Regions from separate parts of the Nonomuraea sp. NPDC049480 genome, predicted to be linked through region 2. Evidence: riboswitches for the same ligand, from Rfam matches in the RefSeq annotation. Region 2 holds a riboswitch; each other region holds the start of a gene.
What was found. Region 2 has a riboswitch for cyclic di-AMP ahead of ACIBX3_RS45750 (hypothetical protein). Riboswitches for the same ligand answer to the same signal wherever they lie in the genome.
Positions count from the first base shown of each region.

Region 1: another riboswitch for cyclic di-AMP. It lies ahead of ACIBX3_RS25440 (coiled-coil domain-containing protein); the one in region 2 lies ahead of ACIBX3_RS45750 (hypothetical protein).
Region 3: another riboswitch for cyclic di-AMP. It lies ahead of ACIBX3_RS17720 (C40 family peptidase); the one in region 2 lies ahead of ACIBX3_RS45750 (hypothetical protein).
Region 4: another riboswitch for cyclic di-AMP. It lies ahead of ACIBX3_RS38960 (CHAP domain-containing protein); the one in region 2 lies ahead of ACIBX3_RS45750 (hypothetical protein).

Region 1 is NZ_JBITMD010000008.1:441,698-446,910, reverse strand. It holds gene katG (catalase/peroxidase HPI) at 1-693, shown strand, start outside; gene ACIBX3_RS25440 (coiled-coil domain-containing protein) at 937-1,896, opposite strand; cyclic di-AMP (ydaO/yuaA leader) riboswitch at 1,903-2,041, opposite strand; gene galT (galactose-1-phosphate uridylyltransferase) at 2,110-3,189, opposite strand; gene ACIBX3_RS25430 (DeoR/GlpR family DNA-binding transcription regulator) at 3,186-3,965, opposite strand; gene ACIBX3_RS25425 (50S ribosomal protein bL37) at 4,110-4,187, shown strand; gene ACIBX3_RS25420 (hypothetical protein) at 4,351-4,596, opposite strand; gene ACIBX3_RS25415 (uridine kinase) at 4,673-5,213, opposite strand, start outside.
Region 2 is NZ_JBITMD010000024.1:26,799-32,011, forward strand. It holds gene ACIBX3_RS45730 (ABC transporter permease) at 1-864, shown strand, start outside; gene ACIBX3_RS45735 (hypothetical protein) at 894-1,328, opposite strand; gene ACIBX3_RS45740 (rod shape-determining protein) at 1,408-2,373, opposite strand; gene ACIBX3_RS45745 (DUF5302 domain-containing protein) at 2,573-2,776, shown strand; cyclic di-AMP (ydaO/yuaA leader) riboswitch at 2,902-3,036, shown strand; gene ACIBX3_RS45750 (hypothetical protein) at 3,222-4,010, shown strand; gene ACIBX3_RS45755 (alpha/beta fold hydrolase) at 4,048-4,893, shown strand; gene ACIBX3_RS45760 (hypothetical protein) at 4,929-5,213, opposite strand, start outside.
Region 3 is NZ_JBITMD010000005.1:352,420-357,632, forward strand. It holds gene ACIBX3_RS17700 (NYN domain-containing protein) at 1-3, shown strand, start outside; gene ACIBX3_RS17705 (NlpC/P60 family protein) at 99-1,073, shown strand; gene ACIBX3_RS17710 (LysR family transcriptional regulator) at 1,544-2,470, opposite strand; gene ACIBX3_RS17715 (class I SAM-dependent methyltransferase) at 2,541-3,254, shown strand; cyclic di-AMP (ydaO/yuaA leader) riboswitch at 3,541-3,701, shown strand; gene ACIBX3_RS17720 (C40 family peptidase) at 3,775-4,284, shown strand; gene ACIBX3_RS17725 (hypothetical protein) at 4,363-5,163, shown strand; gene ACIBX3_RS17730 (M48 family metallopeptidase) at 5,177-5,213, shown strand, end outside.
Region 4 is NZ_JBITMD010000017.1:192,374-197,586, reverse strand. It holds gene ACIBX3_RS38980 (amidase) at 1-379, opposite strand, end outside; gene ACIBX3_RS38975 (GNAT family N-acetyltransferase) at 635-1,231, shown strand; partial or broken gene ACIBX3_RS38970 (PIG-L family deacetylase) at 1,313-1,462, shown strand; gene ACIBX3_RS38965 (hypothetical protein) at 1,515-1,910, shown strand; gene ACIBX3_RS38960 (CHAP domain-containing protein) at 2,250-2,909, opposite strand; cyclic di-AMP (ydaO/yuaA leader) riboswitch at 2,922-3,068, opposite strand; gene ACIBX3_RS38955 (hypothetical protein) at 3,548-4,390, shown strand; gene ACIBX3_RS38950 (carboxymuconolactone decarboxylase family protein) at 4,632-5,159, opposite strand.

The DNA.
Region 1 (5,213 bases), on a different contig from region 2:
CAACCCGGGCAACTCACGACGGTCCTGGACACCCTTGAGAGCATCCGGCGCACGTTCAACGAGGCCGGCGGCGCGAAGATCTCGCTCGCCGACCTGATCGTGCTGGCCGGCTCGGCCGCCGTCGAGAAGGCAGCACGCGAGGCCGGCGTGGCGCTGACAGTGCCGTTCCGCCCGGGCCGCACCGACGCCACTCAGGAGCAGACCGACGTCGAGTCCTTCCTGGTCCTCGAGCCGAGGGCCGACGGGTTCCGCAACTACCTGCGTTCCGGCGAGAAGATCCAACCGGAGGTGCTGCTCGTCGATCGTGCCTACATGCTCAACCTCACCCCGCCCGAAATGACCGTCCTCATCGGCGGCCTGCGTTCCCTGGGAGCCAACTTCGGCGGTACCCAGCACGGCGTCCTCACCGACCGGCCCGGCGTGCTCACCAACGACTTCTTCACCAACCTGCTCTCCCCGGGCACCCGGTGGAGGGCATCGGAGTCCGAGGAGCACGTGTACGAGATCCGCGACGTGGCCACCGATGAGGTGAAGTGGACCGCCACCGCGGTCGACCTCGTCTTCGGCTCCAACTCCCAGCTGCGAGCCCTCGCGGAGGTCTACGCCGGCCAGGACGCCCGCGACAAGTTCGTGACCGACTTCGTCGCAGCCTGGACCAAGGTCATGGAACTCGACCGGTTCGACCTCGCCTGACCCGTCTCCACCCCGCGAGCCCGGTCGAGCAACCGTGATCGACCGGGCTCGTCCGCGCTTGGATCCTGCCATCAGCGGTCGCAGGGACAGTTCGGCCGCGATCTGGTTCAGGTGGTGCCGGACCGTCGGCCGCGCCCGACACACAGGACGACCTCGGCGGACGTCACCCCACAGGCCCGGCGACCAGCTCAAACGCCTTCTTCACGTGCGCGAACAGCTCACCAGCCGCTATTCGTCCCGTCTTCAGTGCATCGAGATGTGGACGTGGTCGAAGTGGTTCTCGGTGATGCTGCCGCGATTCGACATCCCGCGCCAGCCCGAGCCATGGTTGATGCGCTGCTTCCAGATCACGTACTTGACGCCGAGCTTGTCCATGTTCTTGATGGTCCATTCCGCGATCCTGTCCCCCAAGGCGAGGTTCACGCCGGTGGGCATCGAGCCCCCGGTGCTCATCATGAAGTCGCAGGCCCGGCCGAGCGGGTGCTCGCCGCCGGCGCCGGAGCGGAAGCAGCCCACCGCGAACGGCAGCGCGAAGTTCTTCCGCACCTGCTCGCGCATCAGCCGCGTACGGGGGGTGATGTTGTCGGGGCCGGAGGGCAGTTCGGGGGCCCAGCTGCCGTTGGAGGTGCGGCCCGTGCCGAACGGCACCAGGTCCTCGAGCTTCTCCTTGATGTCGTCGATGACGTCCTCGGCCTCTTCACGCTGCTCTGCCACCTCGGCCGCGTCCTCGCGGATCTCGGCGGCGAGCGCGACGGCCTCGTCGGCGGCCTTCTTCTTGTCGTCGCGGGCCTTCGCGACGCCCTGCACGAGCGCCTGCTGCTCGGCGGTGACCTGCTCGAGAATGGCCGCGCTTCCGCCGTTCTCGACCAGCAGGTAGCCGGGCACCGCGGCGGGGTCGCCGTTCTGGTAGCGCAGCCGGGCTATCTCCGCGACCCGCTGCTCGGTTTCGGCCAGCGTCCGCTCGGCGGTGGCCAGCCGCTCCTTGGCCGTCTTGGCCGCCTGCTGGGCCTCGGCCAGCTCGACGCGCTTGAGGTTGTACGTCTCGATGAGCTTGTCGACCTTGGTGTTGAGCTTCTTGAGCTGGGTGCGCAGCTCGGATTCCGACGGTTTCGGTGCGGCCGACGCCGCGGTCGCCGGAAAGAAGGCAAGGGCGGTGGCCGTGACGAGGCCGATGGCAAGTTTCGCGGGGGACGAAGCCGCCACGTATGTTGTTCCTCTCCCTCTGCCGGCCGGGTTAGCTGACGGGTTCGGGCATGGGAGCAGTCCCTACCACCGAAATGGATTCACCCCACGTGCGATGGGTCCCCGGCTCCCGGGCGACACGCCCGGGATTAGGCGTGCAACGGCTGTTACGGCCGCTGCATATGGGGATATTAGTGGTAGATCACGAGTAATGCGACCTTAACGTGCAATCCATTAGTGATCTACTCGTGATCGGAGCATGAGTGCGGCCTCCTCCGGCAGCACGTCGTTGACGAAGGCCCCCATCGCCGACTCCGACCCGGCCAGGTACTTCAGCTTCTCCGGCGCCCGCCGGATGCTGAACAACTCCAGGTGCAGGTAAGCCAGCTCGCGGTCCTGCCGCACGGGCGCCTGGTGCCAGGCCGCGATGTACGGCATCACGACCCCGAACAGCCCGTCGAAGGCCCGCAGCAGCGAGGTGTACAGCGGCGCGAACGCGGCCCGCTCCGCCTCCGTCAGGGCCGCCAGGTCGGGCACCTGCCGGTGCGGATAGACGTGCACCTCGAACGGCCAGCGCGCGGCGGCCGGCACGAAGGCCGTCCACAGCTCGTTCTGCGCCACCACCCGCGTGCCGGCGGCGCGCTCGGCGGCCAGCACGTCGGCGAACAGGTTCCCCGGGCCCTTGTGGCGGGAGGCGGCCCCGAGCTGGAGCTTCGTCCGCGGGGTCACGTAGGGGTAGGCGTAGATCTGCCCGTGCGGGTGCGCGAGCGTGATTCCGATCTCCGAGCCGCGGTTCTCGAAGCAGAACACCTGCTCCACGCCCTCGATCCCGGACAACTCGGCCGTTCGGTCGGCCCACGCCTCCATCACCAGCTCGACCTGGGCGTCGGAGAGCCGGGAGAACGAGGAGGAGTGCTCGGAGGTGAAGCAAACCACCTCGCACCGTCCCACGCCCGGACGAACCTCACTCAGCCCACCCACGGCCTCATAAGTCCCAAAATTTCCGGAAAAAGAGGGGAAGCGGTTCTCGAACACCACCACGTCGTAGTCGTGCGCCGGGATCTCCGTCGACCGCGATTCCGACGACGGGCACAGCGGGCACTCGGCCGCCGTGCCGGTCGGCTGGTGCGTCCGCGTCTGCCGATGCCCCGCCATCGCGACCCACTCCTCGGTCAGCGGGTCGTACCGCAGCTCGGAGGCCATCGGCCGGGGGTCGAGCAGTCGCCGGTCGATCGCGCTCCTGTCGGCGTCGTCCCGCCGGTCGAAGTAGATCAGCTCTCGGCCGTCGGCCAGGTGGGTGATGGTGCGCTTCACAACGAGCCCTCCGCGATGATCAGTTCTCCGGCCCTTTCGGCCAGCTCCGTACGTGCGTCCTCCGGCAGCCCCGCGTCGCTGATGACCACGTCGGCCTCGCTCAGCTCGGCGATGGTGCTGATGCCGATGGTGTTCCACTTGGTGTGGTCGGCCGGGACGACCAGGCGGTTGGCGGCCGCCACCAGCTCCCTGTCGGTCTCGGACTCGAGCAGGTTGGGCGTGGTGAAGCCGGCGCGGACGCTCATCCCGTGCACGCCGAGGAAGAGCGTGTCCACGTGCAGGCGACGGATCGCGGCGACGGCCACCGGGCCGACCAAGGCGTCCGACGGCGTGCGTACGCCGCCGGTCAGGACGACCGTGCGGTCAGCGCGCGGATTGCGGTGGAAGACGTCGGCGACGGGGATGGAGTTCGTGATCACGGTGAGCTCGGGCACGCCGATCAGCTGGTGCGCGAGTGCCCAGGTGGTGGTGCCCGCGGACAATGCCACGGCGGTCCCGGGGCGCACGAGTTGCGCCGCCCGCCGCGCGATGGTCTCTTTCTCCTGCTGCTGGCGGGCGGACTTGGCGGCGAAGCCCGGCTCCTCGGTCGATCCCGGGCCGACTGCGGTCGCGCCGCCGTGCACCTTCTCCAGCAGGCCGCGCTCGGCCAGCACCTCGAGGTCGCGGCGGATGGTCATGTCGGAGACGCCGAGCTCGCGCACGAGGTCGGCCACCCGGACGCCGCCGTTGCTGCGTACGCGTTCGAGGATCGTCTGCTGACGCTGCTGCGCGAGCACTCCCGCTCCTTCCAACAGATTCCACCAAATTATGACACGAATATGTTGGGGGAATGTTAGTTCAGAGGTACGACTTGCCTGGTCGGCAGGGGAGAGAGACTGTGAGGGATCATGCCGTAGCACCCGATGACCGGAGGCGAGCTTATGGCCAGACGCGCACGCAAGGGCAAGGCACGCAAGAAGAAGAAGGCGAACCACGGCAAACGCCCCACGGCACGCTGAAAGGAGGCCGCCCGCTTCGGGCGGCCTCTTTCACCCCGGCAGCTCGGCGAGGGCTTGCTCTCCCTTGCAGCGCCTCGGCGATGGTCTCGGCCGACGCGTGCGTGGGCTCGGGGGCGGGCACGATGCCCTCCGTCCTGGCGAAGCGGACGCCGGCCTCGAAGCACTATTTCTGGGAGCGGCTGACGGCTTCGAACAGGCCCAGGTCGTACATGTGCGACAGGAGCGGCGACATGCCGTGGTAGCGCAGCTGGACGAACCGCTCGCCGCTGACCTCCTGGGCGATCAACTCCATGGGGAAGAGCGGGGCCAGGTCGTCCGGCCCTATGGGCTGCCGGGTGCCGGAGTACAGCGGTGGTGGAGGCGGCGCGGGCAGGTCAGGAACGACGTTGTACCAGTTGCCGGGGATCATCGCCCCAGTCTGCCGCCCGTCGACGGCCCGTTCCAGAGCGTCTCAACGTGACAATCCATGGCGGCCAGAGTCAAGATCAACTCTCTGGCCGATCGCCGATGTCCAGCACGGCGAGCCGGCCCGGATGATCGGCCCTCACCACCACGTCCGCCGTCTCCTGGGGGCGGACCTCCCGCTCGTACCGCGCGTACGCGGGCAGCCGCCACCGCTCGCCCTCGGGCGTACCACGATCGAGGGCCCCCGCCGACAGCCAAAGGTGCACGCTGACCTCGACCGCCAGCCCCCGCCCCAGCAGCAGCGTCCCGTCGACGAGCACCACCCCGCCCCGGGGCAGTTCCTCGTACGGCACCCGGTACGCCCGATCGACCCGGCTGTCCCACAACGCCGGCAGCACCCGCCCGGACCCGCCCGCGTCCAGCGGTTCGAGCACCTCCCTGCGCAGGGCCTTCACGTCGAGCCAGTCCTCGTAGAAGACGTCGGGGTCGGTCCTGCCGTGCTCCAGGCGCAGCGAAGCGGGCCGCAGGAAGTCATCCGCCGACACCCGCAGCACGGGCCTGCCGCGCAGCCGCAGCGGCGCGACGAGCGCGTCGGCGAGCGCCCCGGGCCGCGCGGCGGGC
Region 2 (5,213 bases):
TACCGGTCCGAGCAGATCCCCGAGGCCCAGACCGGCGGCATCACCACGTACGCCGCCCGCCTCGACCTGCCCGCCACGGTCGGCGCCACGCTCCGCAGCGGGACCTGGCTCAACTCGGCCACCGAACGCTACCCGGCCGCCGTGCTCGGCTCGTCGGCCGCCCAGCGGCTCGGCATCGGCTCGGCCGGCCCGGACACGCAGGTCATCGTGGGCGGTGTCCGGTTCACCGTCGTCGGCGTACTGAACCCGGTCGCCCTGGCCACGGATCTGGACAGCGGCGTCATGATCGGCTGGCCGGCGGCCGAGGAACGGCTCGGCTTCGACGGGCACCCGACCACGCTCTACACCCGCTCGGAGGAGGCCAAGCTGGAGGCGGTACGCCAGGTCCTGGCCGGCACCGCCAACCCGGAGGCGCCGAACGAGGTGGACGTGTCCCGCCCGTCCGACGCCCTGGCCGCCAAGCAGGCCACCAGCCAGGCGTTCGCCAACCTCCTGCTGGGAGTGGGCGCGGTGGCCCTGCTCGTGGGCGGCGTCGGCGTGGCCAACACGATGGTCATCTCGGTCCTGGAACGCCGAGCGGAGATCGGCCTGCGCCGTTCGCTGGGGGCGACCCGCGGCCAGATCCGCACCCAGTTCCTGGCGGAGTCGCTGCTCCTGTCCGCGATGGGCGGAGGCGGCGGCGTCCTCCTGGGCACCGCCGTCACCATGGGGTACGCGTTGTACAGCGGCTGGCCGTCCGTGGTGCCGGCCTGGGCGACGGCCGGCGGTCTGGCGGCGACGCTGGTCATCGGCGCCACGGCCGGGCTCTACCCCGCCATCCGCGCCTCCCGCCTCTCCCCGACGGAGGCTCTGTCCACCCCATGACCACGGGCGCGCGTGCCTGGGCGCGCGCCCTATTCACCGTCCGCGTAACAGGTCGTCTTTCCGACGATCCGGACGCCGGGCTTCTCGCCGTGCACCACGGTCAGCTCGAATGTCAGCCGCGTCTCCGGGTGCCGCAGCACGGCCACGTCCTGGGTGTCGTCCCGCAGGTCCAGGTCGTCGACGACCTTGTCGTACCCCATGGCCTGGAGCTTCTCCAGCAGTCCCACGGACGCGTCCACGAGCTCGCTCTCGATCCGCAGGAACCCCCGCACCTCGCCCGGCACGCAGGAGTCGTCCTTCACCCGTTCGGTGGCCGGCATCCGCAACCCGGAGGCGCCGATCAGGAGGTCGGCGTCCGTGGTGAGCCGACTGGTGGCCGCGTCGAGCGTGGGTAACTCGGACGCCGCCGCACAGGCCGCGAGGCAGGCGAGCATCGCGGAAGCAGCGTAACGGCGGATACGCACGAGGGGACCATACCTAAGGCGATCCGTAGCTACGGGGCAAATCGCGCAAAAACCGCATATGCTACACCGTTTCCGGTGCTCATCTGGCGGCGGCTCTGAGCTTGGCGATCAGCCCCAGGTCGTCCACGCAGTGCCCCAGGCCGAGCGCCACGGACACCAGGGGCCGCTCCGCCCGCTGTACCGGCATGCACAGCGCCGCCCGCAGCCGCCGGCACAGCCCGCGCAGCAGCGCGCCGCCCCCCACCAGCACCGCGCCCTGCTCCCCGAGGTCGGCGGCCAGCTCCGCGGGGCAGCGCTCCACGATCCCGACCGCCGCCCGCACGATCGTCTCGACCGGCTGCCGGGTCGCCTCGTAGATCAGCTGCACCGGCAGCGTCGCCGCCCGCTCCCGGCCGGACTCCACGTCGCGGCCGCGCACCACCACCTGCCGCTGCAGCGGCTTCCACTCGGTGCCCGCGCGCCGCTTGGCGGCCTCCGCCTCGCGCTCGTCGATCAGCAGCCCGTGCTCGTGTTCGACGAGGCGGGCGATCGACAGGCTCATGGTGTGGCCGCCGCAGGGAACCGCGCCGGACGCCACCACGGCCCCGCGCGAGAGCACCGCGATCCTGGCCGCGTCGCGCCCGATGTCGATGACCATCCGCCCGGCGCAGTCCCTGACCGGCACACCCGCGCCCAGCGCCGCGGCCAGCCCGTGCGGGACCAGCAGGATGCCCCGCGCCTCCGCCTCGAACGCCATGTCGCGCAGCGCCGCCCGGTCGATCGGCGTGGCGTCCTCCGGCAGCGCCATGACCACGCGCGGCCTGGCGAACGGGTTCCGGTGCACCTTGCGCAGGAAATGCCGGACCAGGCGCCGGGTGAGTTCGCCGTCGGCCGGCAGGCCGCCGCTGATCGGCCAGCACGTCTCGCCGAAGCCGTCGCGGACCGCCTCCGCGCCATACCCGAGGACCCGGCCTGTCACGGCGTCGCGCGCGACGGCCGACGGCTCGTCGAGCACGATTCCCTTGCGCTTGACGTAGATCCGTGTGCCGGCCGCTCCGAGATCCATCGCAAGGTCGTGACCGAGGAGGATCATCGCCGTACCGGGGGGTGGACCATCATGCCGCTTCTGTTTCCGGATCTGCCCCAAGGCAACACCAGGAACGTAACGGTTCCCCTTTACCCCCGGGAGTCTCGGCCAGGCCGGTTTCGCGTCGTACGCGGCGTCATGCGAAGCTGTCAGTGTCCCCAACACCATGGAGGTCCTCATGGCGGAAACACCGGAGCCGGAAGTCAGCGAAACTCCCGAGGACGAGATGAAGCGCAAGTTCCGCGAGGCGCTGGAGCGCAAGCGCAACCAGCATGCGGGCGCGGGCGAGGGTGGCAGGGGCGGCGACCCATCCAAGATCCACGGGGGGGCGCACGGTCCGGCTGCGAGTAAAAGATCGTTCAGGCGCAAGAGCGGCGGCTGATGCTGGTAGTTGGAGGGGGTACGGCCTGCCGTACCCCCTCTTTTCTTTGCCCACTTAGGTAGATCTTCTGTCCGATTCGTGATGAATCGTTTGCGTATGTCCGGAAAGCCTGGTTAAAGTGTGGGCCAATTACATAGCCGAATCCCGATCGATCGGGAACCGGGGACCCACCTTGTTGGGGTGAATCCGGCCACGCGCCGGTAGGGCATCTCCAAGCCCGAACCCGTCAGCTAACCCGGTAGGCGTGATGGAGAGGACACCCCCAATGATGTACCACCGCGTCGTACCCCCAGACAGGGCAGTAGTGCCGGCCGCCTCCTGATCGGCCCTTTCCCTCAGGCTCTTTCCGCGCCCCGCGCAGTCACCATGTCAGGCGTTCTGCCCGGCTGCGCCAGTTTTCCGTGAGCGCGTGTCCCTGTCCCCTCGCAAAGGACCTCACTGCTCTATGTCTGCTCGTTTTGGCCTGCGTTCCTTCGCTCTGTTCACCGCATCCGCCGTAGGTGCGCTGACCATTGCCTGCGTGGCGGCCCACGCCGACTCCGACAACGACGAGAAGATCCTCCTCAAGGGCTCTACCACGGCGTCCTACTTCTGGGACGACGCCTCCGGCCGCGCCGGTGACACGGGCCTGCCGGCCAGTGGCAAGCGCATGCAGAAGGGCATGGCCGCGAGCCCGAGCTGGCCGCTGCTGACCGAGGGCTACGTGGTCTACGAGGGCAAGAAGCTGCCCTTCTTCGTGGGCGACCGCGGCCCCGGCGAGCCCTCCAGCCGTGGCGTCATGCTCGACCTGGACGCCAAGACCTTCGCCGAGCTGACCGGCGGCAGGTTCAACCCCGACACGCTCGGCGTGGACGGCGTCGGCGGCCAGGGTCACATCGAGGTCGACTACGTCATCACCAAGTGGGGCGACGGCGTCGGCAAGAAGAACCACCCCGTCGCCTTCTCCACCCGTGCCTGGGCCAAGAGGGACACCAATCCCGCCAAGCCCCCGCAGGTCATGGCAGAGGAGAAGCCCGAAGAGACGCCCGAAGAGACGCCTGAGGAGCAGCCCGCGGCTCCCGGCAAGGCCGTCGCGGCCCCGCCTCAGAAGGCGGCTCCCGTACAGGCCGCCCCGGAGGGTGAGGTCGAGGAGTCCAGCGCCGTGGGCAGCGTCCTCCTCGTGGGCGTCCTGGCCATGGCCGGCGGCGGCGCGGTGCTCGGCGGCGAGCGCTTCCGCAGGCTCATCAGACGCTGACTTTACGATCGGAGACCAGAATGTCATTCTGGTCTCCGTGACCACCCGCGTAACCGCCAACGGCATCGACATCGCCTACGAGAGCTTCGGCCCGCCCACAGGACGACCCCTGCTCCTCATCATGGGGCTCGGCGCGCAGCTCATCCACTGGGACGAGGAGTTCTGCGAGCTCCTCGTCGAGCAGGGACACCACGTCGTACGGTTCGACAACCGCGACGCGGGCCTGTCCACGCACTTCCACGACGCGGGCGTCCCCGGACCGGGGGCGCCCGCGCCGTACCTGCTCGACGACATGGCCGACGACGCGGCCGCCCTCATGGACGCCCTCGGCTGGCCCGCCGCCCACGTGGCCGGCGCGTCGATGGGCGGGATGATCGCCCAGACGCTGGCCATCCGGCACCCCGGACGTGTGCTCAGCATGACCTCGATCATGTCGACGCCCGGCCCCGACGTCGCCCCGCCGGCGGAGGCGGCGGTCTCGGTGCTGATGGCCGCCCCGCCTCCGGACCGCGAGAGTGTGCAGGCCCAGGCGGTGCGCACCTGGTCCGTCATCGGCTCGCCCGGCTACGAGCTGGACCGCGAGCGGATCACCACGATGGCCGGCCTGGCGTACGACCGGTGCTTCGACCCGGCGGGCACGTCCAGGCAGCTCGCCGCCATCATGGCCTCCGGCGACCGTACGGAGCGGCTCGCCGGGGTCGCCGTGCCCACGCTGGTCCTGCACGGTGAGGCGGACCTGCTCGTCCCCGTCGCGGGCGGCCATGCCACAGCGGCGGCCGTCCCCGGCGCCCGGCTCGTCACCTATCCCGGCATGGGCCACGATCTGCCGCGCCCCGTCTGGTCCGACATCGTCACCGAGATCACCAAGCTCACGAGCGCGTGAAGACGGAGGCGGCCCCCGGCCGCCTCCGCCGGCGGTCAGACCTCCAGCTTCTCCTCGATGCCGCGGAGCTGGTGCCTGGCCATCGCCAGGTTGGCGCGCGAGCGGTCGAGCGCCAGATAGAGGAACAGCCCCTTGCCGCCGCGCCCGCTGATCGGCCGGATGATGTGGTACTGGCCGCCCAGCGTGATCAGGATGTCCTCGATGCCGTCCTTGAGACCCAGCGAGTCCATCGTGCGCAACTTGGCCTTGACCACCTCGGTGTTCCCCGCGGCGGCGACCTGCAGGTCCAGATCCTTTGATCCGCCGAGAACGCCCAGCGC
Region 3 (5,213 bases), on a different contig from region 2:
TAGATTACGACTTGCTCAGTTTTGAGTGGTTGGGGTGAGACCTCACCCGCCGCTTCTGTACTATTTCGCCCCAGATGTTTTCCCTGGGAGGCGACGCAGTGAGGTTTGGCTGGGTACCGGTGGCCGCGGGAATCGCGTTCGGGCTGGTGGTGTCCCCCGCGGGAGCGGCCGTCGCTGATCCCAAGCCCACGATCAACCAGGCGAAGGCCAAGCTGGAAAAGCTCAACAACAAGGCCGACAAGGTCGTCGACCAGTACAACACGGCGACGGAGCGGTACAAGAAGGCCAAGACCACCTACGCCAAGCTGAACGACAGCTACAAGCGCAAGCTGGAGACGGTCGCCGAGCTGCGCTCCCAGGTGATCAACATGGCCGTCGACAACTACCGGCTCGGCGGCGACGTCACCTCCCTCCCCTCGATCGTCGGCGCGCACCACCCCGAGAACCTCCTGGCGCGGCTGGCGCTGGCGGGGCAGATCACGCAGGAGCGGGCCGAGAAGCTGGCCGCGTTCGACCGGGAGAACCGCGGGCTGAAGGGCGAGCGCGACAAGGCGCAGGAGGCGCTGGAGGCGGCGGACCGGGAACGGGACGGGGTGGAGAAGGAGCGCTCGGAGATCCTCAAGCTGATCGCCGAGCAGAAGAAGCTCCTGAAGAAACTGGGCGCCTACAACCCCGGGAACCCGAACAGCGTGGGGCTCAAGTACACGGGGCCGGCGTCGGGGAGCGGGGCGGCGGTGCTGCGGTTCGCGTTCTCGCAGGTCGGCAAGCCGTACGTGTACGGGGGGACGGGGCCGGGCGGCTGGGACTGCTCCGGCCTGACCCAGGCGGCCTGGCGGGCCGCGGGTGTGTCGCTGCCCCGTACGACGTGGCAGCAGTGGGCGTGGGGAGCCAACCGCAAGGTGGACATCAACGACCTGCAGCCCGGAGATCTGATCTTCAGCGAAGGGCTGGGGCACGTCAGCATCTATGCGGGCAACGGGCAGATCGTGCACGCCCCTCAGACTGGTGACGTCGTCAAGGTCGTCAAGCTCTCCGCGTACGGCCGCCGCCTCGTGGGCGCCATCCGCCCGTAGCCTCCCCCGGTTCGGCCGGTTGGGGCGGGGCCCTTCATGCCGGGTCGGCCTGGTTCCAGCGGGGCCGGGTTTCGGCCCGCCCGCAGCCCGGTTTCGGTTCCCATCACCCGCTCGTTCCCGACCCCGGCTCACCTTCGCCCGCCACACCTCTTCCGCGCGCACAACGACCCACCCCGAGCCGCACCCCGCAGGGCTGGGGGTGAGCGTCTTCGCGTGAGCATTTCATCGCGCCGGCCTGCCCGGCCCTGGCGCCGAGGAGCCGGTGGGGTGTGCGTTTGGGTGGAGCCGCCGGTATGGCGTGTCCCTCGGCGCCGGGCGGTGGTTGTGGCGGGCGTAGGCCTGTGGCCCCGAGCGCCGGGTGGGTGGCCGTCGTGCGCGTGTCGCGTGAATGACGGGCCTGCGCCCGCGCGTGTGCCGCCGTCCGCCGTGGCAACCACCTGACAGGGTCGGCGGCCGGGGCTCTGGACGCGCTACCGGGAGCGGCGGCGCGGCGGGACCCGGGCGGCGGTCGGTTCGGGGGTCGTGAGGGCGGCGAGGAAGGCGGAGACCGCTGGAGGGCGGTCTGTCGGGGGGAGGGCGGCGGCGAGGATGGTGCGGGAAGGGAGGGACGGGGACGGGCGGAGGAGGCGGATGTCGGGACGGGCGGCGGAGTAGCCGGCGATCGACGGGTACAGCATCACGCCCACACCGGCCGCCACCAGGCCTTGCCGGCCGTTCCAGTCGTCGCACACATGGCTGATCCGAGGCGTCCCTCCCAGGGCCGACGCCAACTGCGAGATGGGCCCCAGGCAGTCCGGGTGGGTGCCGTCGATCCACGGCTCCGCCGCCAGATCCCGGAGCCGCACCCGGCTCCCTTGGGCCAGCGGATGAGTGGCCGCCAGCGCGACCAGCAGCTCGTCCTCGTGCACCGGCGTCAGAACGACACCTGTCGCACCGGCCACGTCCCACGAGGTCAGCAAGGCGATGTCCGTATCGCCGTCCAGTACGGCCGCGCACGGGTCGTGCTCCCCGGACCGGACGGTGAGGGACAGCTCGACGCCCGGATGCCGGCCCGCGAACGACCGGAACCGCTCGGGCAGATAAGTGGTCGCGGCGCTCGGGAACGCCGACACCCTGACCCGGCCCGCCTCGGCCGTCGCGAAGGCCCGCATGCGTGTCTCGAACAGCCGCATTCCCCTGAGCACCTCGCCGGCCTGCTCCAGCGCCGCCCGCCCCGCGTCCGTCGGCCGGACCCCGCGCGGCAGCCGCTCGAACAGCCGCACCCCCGTCTGACGCTCCAGCGTGGCGATCTGCCGGGACACGGCGGGCTGCGTCATGGACAGTTCCTCGGCCGCGGCTGAGAACGAACCCAGCCTCCCGACCTCTGTCAGCACCTTCAGCGACCATAGATCAAGCATGCGTCGAGCTTATGGGTAACATGCCCAACCCGCAGTGGTGCGCATGGCTCGACGCCGTCATGCTCCATCTATGGACACGATGGACAACCACCAGGACACATGGCTGAGCGAGGTGCTCCCACAGGGGCCACGACGGGTGCTCGACGCCGGGTGCGGGCGCGGCGAGCTGGCCGCCGAGCTGATGAGACGGGGCCATGACGTCACCGCGATCGACATCTCTCAGGAGGCCGTCGAGGCGGCCCGGGCGGCCGGCGTCCCCGCGCTACGAGCCGACATCGCCTGCTATCCCGGCTACGACGATGGATCGTTGTTCGAGGTGATCGTCATGTCGCTCTCGTTGCATCACGTGCATCCGCTGGAGGCGGCGCTGGATCGAGTGTCCGCCCTGCTGGAAAAGGACGGGCTGCTGGTCGTGGACGAGTTCGCGTGGGACTGGGCCGACCGGGCCGCGGCCGTCTGGTTCTACGATACCGGATCGTTGCTGTCTGCCGCAGGCGTGGCGGACTTCCCGCCCGCCCTGGAGGGTCCCGGGGGCGACCCGGCCGAGCGGTGGCGCGCGGCGCACGTGGATCACACGCCGGCGGACGGCATGATCGCCGCCCTTGCCGAGCGGTTCGAGATCACGAGCTTGAGGCGAGAACCGTACTTGTGGCGATATATCGGCGGAAAGGTGACAAACGGCAGCATTGCGCTCCTCAATGACCTTTACCGCATCGAACGGGAACGGATCTCTGATGGAACGCTCCCATCGACGGGGTTCAGGGTGACGGCGCGCAAGGTGTGACAAAAGGGGCAATCGGGACCTTACAGAGGGGTGGTCCGGCAATTGTGAGCAGAGTCACATTTGCGTAACGGAACCTGGTGTTCCAGCAGGGGTTTCAAATCTGACAAGACCCCCTGTCTGATCTTTACAACCTGACTCGCCCTTTGCTGATTCTTGACGTTTCGGCGTAGCTTCTGGCCTCGCGGCGACAAGCCATGTCACCGCGAACCGACATCGGACCTCCGATGTGAGACAGATACAGATCCGCCGGTCGCCGCCGCGCATCCCCATTGAGAACACCTGAACAGGCGGCGGCCCGCCGAGTCCGTGCAGCCAGGAGGCACGGAGCCGGGGAACCAACGATCCCGTTCCCCCGGGATCAGGGGTGAATCGGCGCTCAACGCGCCGTAGGGCTACTTCCAGGCCCGAATCCGTCAGCTAACCCGGTAGGCATTCGTGGAAGTCCCAAGGAGACATCCTGTCTACCTCTCTGCACAACCCCCGCCTGTCCCGCCTTGCCCTGAGTGGTGTAGCGCTCACGATGACCGTGGCGGCCGGAGGTCTGATCCTCCATGCCCCAACGGCTGAGGCGGCAACGACGAGCGATTCGGCCAGGACCACCACGGCGAAGGCGGCCTCCACCGCCAAGTCCGCGAAGTCTGCCAAGGCCCTCAGGATCGCTCGGCAGCAATCGAAGGCCCGCAAGGCCGTGGCCGTGGCCAAGAGTCAAGTCGGTGACCCGTACCGTTACGGCGCCGAAGGTCCCGGCTCGTTCGACTGCTCCGGTCTGACCCAGTACTCCTGGAAGAAGGCCGGGGTGACGCTCCCTCGCGTGGCGGCCAGCCAGTTCGCCCGCATCAGGAACAAGGTCTCCTGGAGGAATCTCCAGCCAGGCGACCTGCTGTTCTTCAGAGGGCTCGGCCATGTGGGCATGTATGTCGGCAAGGGCAAGATGGTGCACTCGCCGAGTAGCGGCAAACGGGTGCAAGTCGTCAAGCTGAGCGGATGGCGCAAGTCGTCGTTCGTCGGCGCGGTCCGTCCCGGCATGTGACACTGCCCCGCCCGAGGAATCGGGCGGGGCGGTCCCATTTCCGGGGTCCTCCGGCGCGGCGGACTACGATCGGGCATCGTGTCCCAGCAGGTGAGCCGACGAGCCGTGGTGGCCGCTCTCCTGCTCCTCGTCCCCGCCAGCGCCCCCATCCCCGGATTTCCCCCTGAAGCGCGCGATCTGTGGCGCGAGGAAGCCGTCGTGGCCCGCGGAACGCGGTCCGTGGTCGTCGGCCGCCGGGCCTCCCCCGCCCTCGGCGACCTGGCGCGCCGCGCCGACACCGCCGGGCGCCGGGTCTCGGACGTCCTCCGCGTCCCCGTGCGACCGCTCGTCGTCGTCCCCGAGTCCGCCCGCGAGGCCGCCCGCCTGGCAGGGGTGGAACGGCTCGACGGGCTGGCCGCGGTGGCCGGCCGCGGCCGCGTGATCGTCGTCCCCGAGGTCTTCGCCCGGCTCAACTCCACGGGGAAGGACGTCGTGCTCGCGCACGAGCTCACCCACGTCGTGGCGGGCACCGACGGCCTGCCCATCTGGCTGTACGAGGGCTTCGCCGACTACGTCGGCTACCGGGACGCCGGCCTCCCCCTGCGGACCGCCGCCGCCGAACTGGCCGAAGAGGTGCACGCCGGGCGGCTCCCGAGCGAATTGCCCGGACCTGCGGCCTTCGCGGCGGACGGCCGGGACCCCGTACGGCTCGCACGGGCGTACCAGGAGGCCTGGCTGGCGTGTCGCTTCCTCGCTGACCGCTTCGGTGAGGAGACGCTGGTGAGGCTCTACCGTGATGCCCAGGCGGCCGGCGTCGATCGGGCGCTCGCCTCGCTGGGGCTCTCCGTGGGCACGCTGACGGCACGGTGGCGCGCGTACGTGCGAGACCAGCTCGCGTAAAAGGGGGAGGCGCATGAGCGAACGACAGGAAATCCGCAAGCCCGGGCCCG
Region 4 (5,213 bases), on a different contig from region 2:
CGGTGGAGAAACTGACGCACAGCTCCGGTGCGGTGGTCAGGCCCAGGGTGGCCAGGCCCGCGGCACGGAAGCGGGTCATCAGGTCGGTGTCATGCTGGGGGACGATGCCCGGCAGGCTCCGGCTGCCGATGAAGAACGGCACGCCCTCGGCCACCGGCCCGTGGTCCTTGATGAGGAACGGGACCCCGGCGAACGGCCCGTCGCCGGCGTGGTGGAGCGCCGGCTCGAACACCGGCAGCGCCAGGCCGTTCACCTGTGCGTTCGCCTCGGCCAGTGCCTGCCGGGCCGCCGCCTCGACCTCGTCGGCGGTGACCTCGCCCGCCTTGATCAGATTCCGGATTCCTACGGCGTCGTACCGCGCGTACTCGTGAAGTTTCATGAAGAGTCCTCTTCCGGGCGTTCCTGGACGCCCGCACCTCGATCACATTCGTTCGGTGGCAGGCAGCGCACGCCAAGGGCGCTGCCGATGACGAACAGCGTGGACAGGGCGATGGCCGCCATGCCGGGCCGGTGTGGCTCCGGGCCCGTCGCCTGCGGTGATCGAGGTGCTTCTACGCTCGGTACATCACGCCCATGGTGGCAGCGGCCGCCGTGGCCGTCGACTGAATTTCCGTTCTGACCGTGGAGGGCAAGGATGTACGCGATATCCCTGGGGGACGACGGTGCCGAGTTGCGTCCGCTGGAGCCGTGGCGGGCCGGGGAGTTCCTGGCGCACATGGACCGGGGGCGGGAGTTCATCGGGCAGTACATCCCGCTCGCGGACAACGTCACGGACCTGGAGTCGAGCCGCTCGTTCCTGCAGTCGTACGCGGAGAAGGCCGCGGCCGACACCGGGCGGATCCACGGCATCTGGGCGGACGGCAAGCTGGTCGGCGGAGTGCTCTTCCGGACGATGGACGTCGAGCACGGCACCGCCGAGGCGGGCTGCTGGCTGGAGCCGTCGGCCGTGGGCAAGGGGCTGGTGACCAGGGCCGCGCGCGTGATCATCAATTGGGCCGTCGAGGAGCGGGGCGTCCATCGGGTGGAGTGGCGGGTCTCGGCGGCGAACGAGGGCAGCATCGCCGTGGCCCGGCGGCTCGGGATGACGAAGGAGGGGATGCTGCGGGAGAGCTACCCGCACCGGGGCGAGCGGCATGACGTAGAGATCTGGTCCGTGCTCGCGCCCGAGTGGCGAGCGGCCGCGCAGGGAGCGGCCGCGCAGGCGTCTCAGCGCTCCCGCGGTGTCGTCTGACGGGCGCCTGACAGCGTCGTGACAGCGCTCTGAGAGGTCGTCCTTCCACGATCGGATGCCTGCGGAAGGCGAGGGACGGTCATGATCGATGTCGCGGAGCTGGGGGCGGTCCTCGGGGTCTGGGCGCACCCCGACGACGAGGCGTACCTGTCGGGCGGTCTGATGGCGATGGCTCGCGACCACGGATCGCGGGTGGTGTGCGTGACCGCGACCCGCGGCGGCTCCCGCGCCCGAGGCGATCGCGCGGCTGTGCGACGTCATCGGACGGGTTCGCCCGGACACCGTGCTGACCTTCGGCCCGGACGGCATCACCGGCCACCTGGACCACCAGACGGTGTCGGCCTGGACCACCGCGGCCTTCGAACTCTCCGCCCCGCCGGGGGCGCGGCTGCTGCACGCCACCGTCGCCGAACGGCGGGCCTCACGCTGGAGCGAGCTGAGCAAGAGCCTGGGCATCTACGCTTCCGGCTACCCGATCACGACACCCGCCCATCGGCTGGCGGTCGACCTGGTGCTGGACACCGAGACGGCGGCACGCAAGGTCCGTGCGCTGACGGCCCAGGAGACCCAGACCGGCGTGCTCATCACCGCCATGGGGATGGACCGGTACACGGCCTGGGTCGGCGACGAGGCGTTCACCGAGTGGTCACGGCGGCCGGCGGCGATCATGATCGGGTGAGGACCCCGCCCGCTGGTGGCGATCAACACCCGCACGAGGCGCTGCCGGCGGGGGCGGAGCCGCGGGCGGTCACGCCGTCCCATCCGGGCCGAGGGGTCACGCACCTGGAAGGCGCGCCGACGGTGCTGTCGATGCCGGCCGACGGCGCCACGGCCACCGTTGCGGAGATCATGGATCACGTGCGGGCGCGGCGGGCGCGGTTCAAGGCGCCGAAGGTGGTGGAGTTCGGGGAACTGCCGAAGACCTCCACCGGGAAGATCCAGAAGTACGTGCGGCGCGAGAGGCCTGGGCGGGCAGAGAACGTCGCATCCACCAGGCCGTCTTCGGGTCCTGCGCTCGTCAGGCCTTGTACTGCGGGTAGCCGTAGCCGACGATCTGGGACGTGGGCCGGATGCGCTCCTCGACCTTGCCGTTGCCGGTGTTGCCTTCGATCGTGGTGACGGTGCCGTCCTGGTTGTCCTTCTTGACCAGGCCCACGTGGTCGATGCTGTCGATGCTCTTGTCGTCCCAGGAGAAGTAGACGACGGCGCCGGGCTTGGCCTGGGTGCCCCAGTGGCCGTTCTTCTCGAACCACTTGGCGTAGGTGATGGTGTAGGCGTCCCAGCCCACGGTGGGCCTGGCGCCGGCCTTCTCGCCGACCCAGGAGACGAACATGGCGCACCAGGGCGCGTTCGCGTAGGCCTGGATGCTGCCGCCGTCGCGGGCCACGGTTTCCTTGGCGCGCTGCGAGGCCATGTACCAGGCGTGGAAGGGTGTCCCGCCGCCGGCCGCGTTCTCGGTCACGCCCACCTGGGACTCCGCGATCTTGATGACGGTGTCGGCCGTGATCTGGGCGGGCTTCTTCGCGGCGGCCTGAACACCTGTCGCGCGGTCGCCCTGGTGGTCGGCGGCGAAGGCGGGCGTTGCGGTGAACAGGGCGCCGGCGGCCACGGTCGCTCCCATGAGGAGGCGCAGGCCGTTGGCGGGCGTGAGGGCATGGGAAAGTACGGTCTTGGTCATGCTGGGGTTTGCTCCTTGCTTCCATGCCGCCTACCGGGTTAGCTGACGGGTTCGGGCGTGGAAGTGCCCTACGGAAGCGGCCCTGCGGGCATTCCGATTCACCCCGGCGAAATTGGGTTCCCGGTTCCGCTCTTTTCGCGGATTCGGCGGCCGCGCTACTCTGCGGGCACGCTGCCGGCGCAGGTAGAACACGGTCTCGGTGATGGGCGCACATCCCCAAGAGGGACCTGGTCGTGCGCCTCAAGCTCTCAAAGGTAAGTAATTCACATAGAGCGGTGCAAATCAGATTCCGGTGATTCAGGGGAGAACTCAACGAAATCCCTTGCTGGGCAAGGGTTTCCGTATCCAATTCTTTACCTGATCCCGGATGCGCCGATGGCGGATTCGGACGGGGGAGCCCTCGCCGGCGGCCACTCCATCGTCTCTATGATTGCGGGTAGTAGTACTGGCGGCTCAGGCGCCAGCGCTGGAGCGCCGACCCTTCCCTCTGAACCACCTCCTACGTCAGTGCGTAGTACTCACTTGAGCGGACGGTCGCGGCCCGAGTCTGTCAGTGCGGCGCGAAGCGCACCACATCTCGGACATTTCGGAGGACGCGGCGGCCCGTCCCGGGGGAGAACGCCGACGCGGAGGTGGCGATGGGCTGGTTGACGGCTCTGGTGGCGGTCGTGGCAGGAGCCCTCAGCGCGCTCCGGCTGGTCTCCGCCAGGGGTTGGAGCCGGTACGCGGCCGGGATCGAGCTGCTCATGGCCATCGGCATGGCCTTGATGAGCCTGCCGGCGACAGCCGGCTCGTTCGGGCAGTCCGGGCTTTGGTGGGCCGCCGCGTTCGCACTCGCCGCGCTGGGGAGCACGGCGGCCGCGACGCGTCACGCCCTCCGTCATGGCTGGCGGCACGGAGTCCACTGGGTCCATCAGGTGCTCGCGAGCAGCGTGATGGTCATCATGGCGCTGATGGCCGCGCCTGCTTCTTCCGCCGGGGCCGCTCTCGCGCTCGGGTTGCCCTCCATGGCCGGAATGCCCGCGATGGACATGGGTTCGCACATGGGGCCGGCGCCGGGAATGGCGGCTCATGCGGCCGGCGCGCATACGTCCGCTCACGCGTCGGCGGGCGCCGGCTCCCTCTGGCCGGGTGCCTTCGCCGCGCTGGCGTTGTACTTCCTGCTGTCCATGGCGGCCTCCATATGGACGTGGCTGCGGGGCGAGAGGCGATCGATCGCCGGGACGGGCGGGAAAATCGGCCGGCCCGGCCGCGTGATCCACCGCCTGCTCATCATGCTGGACGGTGTCGTCGACCTGCTGGTGTACATGACCGCGTCCTTCTGGGCGAGGGCTCAGTCCCCCGGCCGGGCGGCGGCTCCGCTGAGCGCCGGAACCCACCGCCGCAGGCCGGGGGCGGACGCCTCGGCGGACGCCGCGTTCACCGCGCATCTCGCGATGGCGTCGAGCATGTCGGTCATGCTGTGGACGATGGCCCCCTGATCACGGCGGGCCCGCGTGGAGATCGGGCTCACCTCGGCCATCGGAACGGAAGTCCTGGCGGCACTCCCCCAGCAGGCAGGCGGACGACATCTGCCGTGGAACGCCGAGGGGCCGACCGGCCGGGCACCGGATGATCGTCTCGTACGCCGACGGCTTCGCCGTACAGACTGGAGCTCACCGGAAGCATGATGTCCTTGCCCGGCTACCGGCGGGCCTGACCTTCATGTCCTGCGGCCGACGCCTACGAGGTCTGCTCCGCCGGTTCCAAGCCCGCCAGGAGGTTGAAAGCGCCGGTCAGGAGATTGAGGGCGACCACGCCCACGATCTCCGCCACGATCCGGTCGCTCCAGCCGTGCGCGCGCAGCTCCGCGACGTCCTCATCGGTGATCGAGGAGGGCTCGGCCAGCACGCGCACGGCCAGGGCGATGAGTGCCGCCTCCCTGGCGTCGGTGGACGTGCCCTGCCGGGCCAGCGCGATGTCGGTCTCGCTGAGCCCGGCCGCGCGCCCGGCCTCGGCGTGCGCCTGACGGCAGAGGCCGCATCCGATCCATTCCTGGACGGCGAGCGAGATCTTCTCGCTGAGCGCGCGCGGCAGCTTGACGCGCTTCATGGCGCGCGAGAGGTCCAGGTAGCCCTGCAGCAGCGCGGGCGAGTGGGCCATGGTGGCGACCATGTCGCCCGCGCCGCCCCTCCTGCCGATGATGTCGTTCAGCAACTCCCTGGACTTTTCCGGCGCGTCAGCGGGATCGAGCGGGGTCAGACGTCGCATGTGTCCTCCTCGAGGTCCGTCGATGTACTATACCCCCCTAAGGTATATGGAGGA